Regions from separate parts of the Bacillus sp. DTU_2020_1000418_1_SI_GHA_SEK_038 genome, predicted to be linked through region 1. Evidence: a T-box and tRNA genes for the amino acid it is inferred to sense, from the RefSeq annotation. Region 1 holds a T-box; the other regions hold tRNA genes.
The links. A T-box is a leader RNA that pairs with one kind of tRNA and senses whether it is charged. The one in region 1 lies ahead of ileS (isoleucine--tRNA ligase), so its partner is inferred to be a tRNA-Ile.
Positions count from the first base shown of each region.

Region 2: it encodes a tRNA-Ile, which carries the amino acid that the T-box ahead of ileS (isoleucine--tRNA ligase) is inferred to sense. The anticodon was not compared.
Region 3: it encodes a tRNA-Ile, which carries the amino acid that the T-box ahead of ileS (isoleucine--tRNA ligase) is inferred to sense. The anticodon was not compared.

Region 1 covers NZ_CP135435.1:1,799,726-1,803,005, reverse strand. The annotation lists gene ileS (isoleucine--tRNA ligase) at 1-2,138, opposite strand, end outside; T-box leader at 2,251-2,515, opposite strand; gene RRV45_RS08970 (DivIVA domain-containing protein) at 2,565-3,080, opposite strand; gene RRV45_RS08965 (YlmH family RNA-binding protein) at 3,185-3,280, opposite strand, start outside.
Region 2 covers NZ_CP135435.1:11,336-14,615, forward strand. The annotation lists rRNA gene RRV45_RS00045 (16S ribosomal RNA) at 1-1,007, shown strand, start outside; tRNA gene RRV45_RS00050 (tRNA-Ile) at 1,166-1,242, shown strand; tRNA gene RRV45_RS00055 (tRNA-Ala) at 1,255-1,330, shown strand; rRNA gene RRV45_RS00060 (23S ribosomal RNA) at 1,749-3,280, shown strand, end outside.
Region 3 covers NZ_CP135435.1:30,663-33,942, reverse strand. The annotation lists rRNA gene RRV45_RS00160 (23S ribosomal RNA) at 1-1,174, opposite strand, end outside; tRNA gene RRV45_RS00155 (tRNA-Ala) at 1,481-1,556, opposite strand; tRNA gene RRV45_RS00150 (tRNA-Ile) at 1,569-1,645, opposite strand; rRNA gene RRV45_RS00145 (16S ribosomal RNA) at 1,805-3,280, opposite strand, start outside.

The sequences.
Region 1 (3,280 bases):
TCAAGTGTACAGAAATTATTAACAGCATGATAAATGCCTGCATACTCGTAATTGTCATAGGCTTCTCGGACAGTCTTAACTAATTTATTTAACTTAACAAGCATAAACTGGTCTACTTCACGCAGATTTTCAAATGCAACTGTATTTGTGCTTGGATCAAAGTCAGCAAGATTTCCTAATAAGAATCGGAATGTATTTCTAATCTTGCGGTACACCTCTGTTACTTGCTTTAGAATCGCATCAGAAACACGAACATCGGCCTGATAATCTACTGAAGCCACCCATAGCCTTAAAATATCTGCACCTAATTGATTCATTACCTTGGCTGGAATGACAACATTGCCTAATGATTTACTCATCTTTCTTCCTTCACCATCTAAGACAAATCCATGGCTTAGAATCCCTTTGTATGGTGCCTTTCCTGTAACAGCAACTGCTGTTGACAGGGATGAGTTAAACCATCCTCGGTACTGGTCTGATCCTTCTAAATATAAATCAGCCGGTCTTTGCAGATCATCTCGCTCTAATAATACAGCCTGGTGTGAAGATCCTGAATCGAACCAAACATCCATAATATCTGTTTCTTTTGTAAACTTTCCATTTGGACTTTCAGGATGGGTAAAGCCCTCAGGCAGTAAATCTTTTGCTTCTTTTTCAAACCAAATGTTTGAACCATGCTCCCTAAATAATTTAGAAACATGATCAATTGTTTCATCGGTAATAATAGGTTCTCCATTTTCTGCATAAAATACAGGAATTGGCACACCCCATGCTCGCTGACGTGAAATGCACCAATCTCCACGGTCGCGAACCATATTAAATAATCGTGTTTCTCCCCAGGCAGGCACAAACTTTGTTTCATTTATTGCATCCAATAGCTCTTTGCGGAAATCTTTAATGGAAGCAAACCATTGTGCTGTTGCGCGATAAATCACTGGCTTTTTTGTTCTCCAGTCATGTGGATAGGAATGGGTAATGAATGAAAGCTTTAATAACGCACCAGCCTCATCAAGTTTTTCCGTAATTGATTTATTGGCTTCATCATAAAATAACCCTTCAAAGCCCTCCGCTTCTTTCGTCATATATCCGCGGTCATCAACAGGACATAATACATCAAGGCCATACTTCTGACCAACATAGAAGTCGTCTTCCCCGTGACCAGGTGCGGTATGAACACATCCGGTTCCTGCATCAATCGTAACGTGTTCCCCTAATACGACAAGTGAATCGCGTCCATATAATGGATGGATAGCAACAATATTTTCAAGCTCTGAGCCTTGAACTGTTTTTACTACTTGAGGATCTTGCCATTCTACTTCCTTCGTAACAGCTTCTAAAAGGTCAGCTGCAACAACATATTTTTGACCTTTTTCTTCCACAACAACATATTTAAGCTCAGGATGAACAGCGATCCCTAGATTAGCAGGAATTGTCCAAGGTGTCGTAGTCCAAATGACGATTTTCGTGTCTTTTTCTAATACATCCTTGCCATCAGCTACTTTAAAGCCTACATAGATAGATGGAGAACGCTTATCTTTATACTCAATTTCTGCTTCTGCTAATGCAGATTCAGAGGATGGGGACCAATATACTGGCTTTAAGCCTTTGTAAATATAGCCTTTCTTCGCCATATCTCCAAAAACCTTGATTTGCTGTGCCTCATATTCAGGCTTTAAAGTAATATATGGATTTTCCCAATCTCCTCTTACACCCAAACGTTTAAACTGAGTACGCTGGCTGTCAATTTGTTCATATGCATATTGTTCGCAGAGCTTTCTGAACTCTGCTACCGTCATTTCCTTACGCTTAACACCTTTATTCGTCAATGCCTGTTCAATAGGAAGACCATGAGTATCCCAGCCTGGAACATATGGGGCATGGTAACCACTCATTGACTTATGGCGGACAATCATATCTTTTAAAATTTTATTTAAAGCATGGCCAATGTGAATATCACCATTTGCATATGGAGGCCCATCATGCAAAACAAACATTGGACGGCCTTTCGTACGTTCTTGAACTTTCTCATAAATATTCATTTCTTCCCATTTTGCCTGAATTTCAGGCTCACGGTTCGGTAAATTTCCACGCATTGGAAATTCTGTTTTTGGCATTAATAAAGTATCTTTGTATTCCATTTGCTTTTCCTCCCGTAGCTTTAACTAGCTTCATGATTACCATTTTTAACAACATTAAACCAATTGTTGATGTGGCAAGAGCTTATAAAAATAAAAAAAACCCCTCATCCCAAAAAGGGACGAGAAGGTATTATTTCCCGCGGTACCACCCTTGTAGATAGAATAATAATTAATTTTCTATCCGCTTTAAAAATTCTTAACGTGAATGACTCGCCTTTATCTACTAATCCTTAAAGGATGTTCAACAAAGGAACTCAAGGGTGATCTTCCAAATTTCCGCTTACTCCAGGCTCTCACCTTCCCTGGTTCGCTGACAATGCTTTTCTTAGCATTGATCTAAGCTATGAAATTTGTACTGTCCCTCTCACAGTTAATGTTCATAATTTACATTCTTTTTAAGATTATATGCGATATATTCTGCTTTCGTCAAGCTAATGAATCCTCTTCTTGAGCGGATTTTAATTCTGTAGCATCAAGCTTATATTCGAGCAAATGATCCCAGTCATCGTTATTTAACAAATCAAGCTGAGCTTCGATCAGCATTTTAAAGCGAGTTCTGAACACCTTTGATTGCTTTTTTAATTCCTCAATTTCAAGGGCAATTTTTCTTGCCTTAGATAATGATTCATTGACAATTCGATCCGCATTTTTCTCAGCTTCTTTAATGATAAGCTTTGCTTCCTTTTGTGCGTTTCTTCTTACTTCTTCTGCCGCCTCTTGGGCTACTACAATTGATTTATTTAACGTTTCCTCGATTGTGGTAAAATGGCCAATCCGTTCGTTTTGATCATTCAGTCTTTCCTCTAAGTCCTTCTTTTCTCTGATCAGAATTTCATAGTCTTTAATTACTTGGTCAAGAAATTCATTTACTTCATCTTCATCATAACCTCGGAATCCTTTGCTGAATTCTTTATTATGAATATCCAACGGTGTTAATGGCATCTTGGCCACCTCCCAAATTCGGTAGTTATATTTATGTATATATTTAATAAATTCCTATCTAAATAAATTCGACAACTTGCAGCAAAATCCTGCATTTTTAATAATTATTTTTGTTTTCCCGCAGTTATTTTCCATTTATCCCTTTTGGTCTTTCCTTCCAAAGCAATAATTTTTGCTCGTCCATACCCTCTTATAGAAAT
Region 2 (3,280 bases), 1.8 Mb from region 1:
TAGGTGGCAAGCGTTGTCCGGAATTATTGGGCGTAAAGCGCGCGCAGGCGGTCCTTTAAGTCTGATGTGAAAGCCCACGGCTCAACCGTGGAGGGTCATTGGAAACTGGGGGACTTGAGTGCAGAAGAGGAGAGTGGAATTCCACGTGTAGCGGTGAAATGCGTAGAGATGTGGAGGAACACCAGTGGCGAAGGCGACTCTCTGGTCTGTAACTGACGCTGAGGCGCGAAAGCGTGGGGAGCGAACAGGATTAGATACCCTGGTAGTCCACGCCGTAAACGATGAGTGCTAAGTGTTAGAGGGTTTCCGCCCTTTAGTGCTGCAGCAAACGCATTAAGCACTCCGCCTGGGGAGTACGGCCGCAAGGCTGAAACTCAAAGGAATTGACGGGGGCCCGCACAAGCGGTGGAGCATGTGGTTTAATTCGAAGCAACGCGAAGAACCTTACCAGGTCTTGACATCCTCTGACAATCCTAGAGATAGGACTTTCCCCTTCGGGGGACAGAGTGACAGGTGGTGCATGGTTGTCGTCAGCTCGTGTCGTGAGATGTTGGGTTAAGTCCCGCAACGAGCGCAACCCTTGATCTTAGTTGCCAGCATTCAGTTGGGCACTCTAAGGTGACTGCCGGTGACAAACCGGAGGAAGGTGGGGATGACGTCAAATCATCATGCCCCTTATGACCTGGGCTACACACGTGCTACAATGGATGGTACAAAGGGCTGCAAGACCGCGAGGTTTAGCCAATCCCATAAAACCATTCTCAGTTCGGATTGCAGGCTGCAACTCGCCTGCATGAAGCCGGAATCGCTAGTAATCGCGGATCAGCATGCCGCGGTGAATACGTTCCCGGGCCTTGTACACACCGCCCGTCACACCACGAGAGTTTGTAACACCCGAAGTCGGTGGGGTAACCGTAAGGAGCCAGCCGCCTAAGGTGGGACAGATGATTGGGGTGAAGTCGTAACAAGGTAGCCGTATCGGAAGGTGCGGCTGGATCACCTCCTTTCTAAGGATGAATTGAAGTGCTCGATACTTCAATAAAAGGCGTTTATTGTTCGTTCAGTTTTGAGAGAACTATTTCTCTTTATAATTTAATACCTTGTGAGAGAATTGAGAGCTTACGCAGGGATGCGTGCTTATCATTTATCAAACACTGTTATATATGGGCCTATAGCTCAGCTGGTTAGAGCGCACGCCTGATAAGCGTGAGGTCGATGGTTCGAGTCCATTTAGGCCCACCATCTCATGTTAACGGGGCCTTAGCTCAGCTGGGAGAGCGCCTGCCTTGCACGCAGGAGGTCAGCGGTTCGATCCCGCTAGGCTCCACCATGACGAATTCACATTCGTTTATTTTTTTCGGGGTTATTATCTTATAGAAGAAAGATAATAACTAAATATTTGCTCCTGCGCCGCAGTGTAATCAGGGAAGTAATCCCTCAGCTCGTCGCAAGGCAGCATGAAGAATTGCTACGATGCGAAATCACGATGTGATTGAAGTCAGTAGCCTTGTTCCTTGAAAACTAGATAATGATTTGAAGAAGCAATAACCGAGTAATCGCCATTTTAGTTATTCTCTCTATTATAAATAGAGTTTAAAACCAAACGATTCTTACGAATCGTGAGGGCAATGAGAAGCGAACAGGTCGAGGAAGCGACCGAACGAGCACCGGAACGTACGCAGTTGGTACGTGAGGAGCACAGTGACGGAGCTGACGAAGAGATGTGAAGCTTATCATTGACCGAACAAGGTTAAGTTAATAAGGGCGCACGGTGAATGCCTTGGCACTAGGAGCCGATGAAGGACGGGACTAACACCGATATGCTTCGGGGAGCTGTAAGTAAGCTTTGATCCGGAGATTTCCGAATGGGGGAACCCACTGTTCGTAATGGAACAGTATCTTTACCTGAATACATAGGGTATTGAAGGCAGACCCGGGGAACTGAAACATCTAAGTACCCGGAGGAAGAGAAAGCAAACGCGATTCCCTGAGTAGCGGCGAGCGAAACGGGATTAGCCCAAACCAAGAGGCTTGCCTCTTGGGGTTGTAGGACACTCTATACGGAGTTACAAAGGAACGAGGTAAATGAACAGGTCTGGAAAGGCCGGCCAGAGAAGGTAAAAGCCCTGTAGTTGAAACTTCGTTCCCTCCAGAGTGGATCCTGAGTACGGCGGGACACGTGAAATCCCGTCGGAAGCAGGGAGGACCATCTCCCAAGGCTAAATACTCCCTAGTGACCGATAGTGAACCAGTACCGTGAGGGAAAGGTGAAAAGCACCCCGGAAGGGGAGTGAAATAGTTCCTGAAACCGTGTGCCTACAAGTAGTCAGAGCCCTTTAACGGGTGATGGCGTGCCTTTTGTAGAATGAACCGGCGAGTTACGATTACATGCAAGGTTAAGTTGAATAGACGGAGCCGCAGCGAAAGCGAGTCTGAATAGGGCGAATTGAGTATGTGGTCGTAGACCCGAAACCAGGTGACCTACCCATGTCCAGGTTGAAGTCCAGGTAACACTGGATGGAGGACCGAACCCACGCACGTTGAAAAGTGCGGGGATGAGGTGTGGGTAGCGGAGAAATTCCAATCGAACTTGGAGATAGCTGGTTCTCTCCGAAATAGCTTTAGGGCTAGCCTCATGTTGTTAGAATCTTGGAGGTAGAGCACTGTTTGGACTAGGGGCCCTCATCGGGTTACCGAATTCAGACAAACTCCGAATGCCAAAGATTTATCCATGGGAGTCAGACTGCGAGTGATAAGATCCGTAGTCAAGAGGGAAACAGCCCAGACCACCAGTTAAGGTCCCAAAGTATACGTTAAGTGGAAAAGGATGTGGAGTTGCTTAGACAACCAGGATGTTGGCTTAGAAGCAGCCACCATTTAAAGAGTGCGTAATAGCTCACTGGTCGAGTGACTCTGCGCCGAAAATGTACCGGGGCTAAACGTATCACCGAAGCTGTGGATGGACATCTGCGATGTCCGTGGTAGGAGAGCGTTCTAAGGGCGTTGAAGCTAGACCGTAAGGACTGGTGGAGCGCTTAGAAGTGAGAATGCCGGTATGAGTAGCGAAAGATGGGTGAGAATCCCATCCACCGAATGCCTAAGGTTTCCTGAGGAAGGCTCGTCCGCTCAGGGTTAGTCGGGACCTAAGCCGAGGCTGAAAAGCGTAGGCGATGGACAACAGGTTGATATTCCTGTACCACCTCTTTACCGTTTGAGCAATGGGGGGACGCAGGAGGATAGGGTAAGCGCGCTGCTGGAATAGCGCGTCTAAGCAGTTAGA
Region 3 (3,280 bases), 1.8 Mb from region 1:
TCGGCGCAGAGTCACTCGACCAGTGAGCTATTACGCACTCTTTAAATGGTGGCTGCTTCTAAGCCAACATCCTGGTTGTCTAAGCAACTCCACATCCTTTTCCACTTAACGTATACTTTGGGACCTTAACTGGTGGTCTGGGCTGTTTCCCTCTTGACTACGGATCTTATCACTCGCAGTCTGACTCCCATGGATAAATCTTTGGCATTCGGAGTTTGTCTGAATTCGGTAACCCGATGAGGGCCCCTAGTCCAAACAGTGCTCTACCTCCAAGATTCTAACAACATGAGGCTAGCCCTAAAGCTATTTCGGAGAGAACCAGCTATCTCCAAGTTCGATTGGAATTTCTCCGCTACCCACACCTCATCCCCGCACTTTTCAACGTGCGTGGGTTCGGTCCTCCATCCAGTGTTACCTGGACTTCAACCTGGACATGGGTAGGTCACCTGGTTTCGGGTCTACGACCACATACTCAATTCGCCCTATTCAGACTCGCTTTCGCTGCGGCTCCGTCTATTCAACTTAACCTTGCATGTAATCGTAACTCGCCGGTTCATTCTACAAAAGGCACGCCATCACCCGTTAAAGGGCTCTGACTACTTGTAGGCACACGGTTTCAGGAACTATTTCACTCCCCTTCCGGGGTGCTTTTCACCTTTCCCTCACGGTACTGGTTCACTATCGGTCACTAGGGAGTATTTAGCCTTGGGAGATGGTCCTCCCTGCTTCCGACGGGATTTCACGTGTCCCGCCGTACTCAGGATCCACTCTGGAGGGAACGAAGTTTCAACTACAGGGCTTTTACCTTCTCTGGCCGGCCTTTCCAGACCTGTTCATTTACCTCGTTCCTTTGTAACTCCGTATAGAGTGTCCTACAACCCCAAGAGGCAAGCCTCTTGGTTTGGGCTAATCCCGTTTCGCTCGCCGCTACTCAGGGAATCGCGTTTGCTTTCTCTTCCTCCGGGTACTTAGATGTTTCAGTTCCCCGGGTCTGCCTTCAATACCCTATGTATTCAGGTAAAGATACTGTTCCATTACGAACAGTGGGTTCCCCCATTCGGAAATCTCCGGATCAAAGCTTACTTACAGCTCCCCGAAGCATATCGGTGTTAGTCCCGTCCTTCATCGGCTCCTAGTGCCAAGGCATTCACCGTGCGCCCTTATTAACTTAACCTTGTTCGGTGAATGATAAGCGGCGCATCTCTGCGTCAGCTCCGTCACTGTGCTCCTCGCGTACCAACTACGTACGCTCCGGTGCTCGTTCTGTCGCTTCCTTGATCTGCTTGCTTCTCATCCCCCTCACAACTCTTCTGAATTGTGATTTGGTTTTAAACTCTATATAAAATAGAGAGAATAACTAAAATGGCGATTACTCGGTTATTGCTTCTTCAAATCATTATCTAGTTTTCAAGGAACAATGTTTCTGATTTTAATCACAACGTGATTTTCCAGAAAAAAATAAACGAATGTGAATTCGTCATGGTGGAGCCTAGCGGGATCGAACCGCTGACCTCCTGCGTGCAAGGCAGGCGCTCTCCCAGCTGAGCTAAGGCCCCGTTAACATGAGATGGTGGGCCTAAATGGACTCGAACCATCGACCTCACGCTTATCAGGCGTGCGCTCTAACCAGCTGAGCTATAGGCCCATATATAACAGTGTTTGATAAATGATAAGCACGCATCACTAACGTAAGCTCTCATTTCTCTCACAAGGTATTAAATTATAAAGAGAAATAGTTCTCTCAAAACTGAACGAACAAGTAACGTCTTTTATTGAAGTATCAAGTACTTCAAATCTTCCTTAGAAAGGAGGTGATCCAGCCGCACCTTCCGATACGGCTACCTTGTTACGACTTCACCCCAATCATCTGTCCCACCTTAGGCGGCTGGCTCCTTACGGTTACCCCACCGACTTCGGGTGTTACAAACTCTCGTGGTGTGACGGGCGGTGTGTACAAGGCCCGGGAACGTATTCACCGCGGCATGCTGATCCGCGATTACTAGCGATTCCGGCTTCATGCAGGCGAGTTGCAGCCTGCAATCCGAACTGAGAATGGTTTTATGGGATTGGCTAAACCTCGCGGTCTTGCAGCCCTTTGTACCATCCATTGTAGCACGTGTGTAGCCCAGGTCATAAGGGGCATGATGATTTGACGTCATCCCCACCTTCCTCCGGTTTGTCACCGGCAGTCACCTTAGAGTGCCCAACTGAATGCTGGCAACTAAGATCAAGGGTTGCGCTCGTTGCGGGACTTAACCCAACATCTCACGACACGAGCTGACGACAACCATGCACCACCTGTCACTCTGTCCCCCGAAGGGGAAAGTCCTATCTCTAGGATTGTCAGAGGATGTCAAGACCTGGTAAGGTTCTTCGCGTTGCTTCGAATTAAACCACATGCTCCACCGCTTGTGCGGGCCCCCGTCAATTCCTTTGAGTTTCAGCCTTGCGGCCGTACTCCCCAGGCGGAGTGCTTAATGCGTTTGCTGCAGCACTAAAGGGCGGAAACCCTCTAACACTTAGCACTCATCGTTTACGGCGTGGACTACCAGGGTATCTAATCCTGTTCGCTCCCCACGCTTTCGCGCCTCAGCGTCAGTTACAGACCAGAGAGTCGCCTTCGCCACTGGTGTTCCTCCACATCTCTACGCATTTCACCGCTACACGTGGAATTCCACTCTCCTCTTCTGCACTCAAGTCCCCCAGTTTCCAATGACCCTCCACGGTTGAGCCGTGGGCTTTCACATCAGACTTAAAGGACCGCCTGCGCGCGCTTTACGCCCAATAATTCCGGACAACGCTTGCCACCTACGTATTACCGCGGCTGCTGGCACGTAGTTAGCCGTGGCTTTCTGGTTAGGTACCGTCAAGGTACCGCCCTATTCGAACGGTACTTGTTCTTCCCTAACAACAGAGTTTTACGATCCGAAAACCTTCATCACTCACGCGGCGTTGCTCCGTCAGACTTTCGTCCATTGCGGAAGATTCCCTACTGCTGCCTCCCGTAGGAGTCTGGGCCGTGTCTCAGTCCCAGTGTGGCCGATCACCCTCTCAGGTCGGCTACGCATCGTTGCCTTGGTGAGCCGTTACCTCACCAACTAGCTAATGCGCCGCGGGCCCATCTGTAAGTGATAGCCGAAGCCATCTTTCAGCTTTCCTACATGAGTAGAAAAGAATTATCCGGTATTAGCTCCGGTTTCCCGAAGTTATCCCAGTCTTACAGGCAGGTTGCCCACGTGTTACTCACCCGTCCGCCGCTAACTTTTGGGAGCAAGCTCCC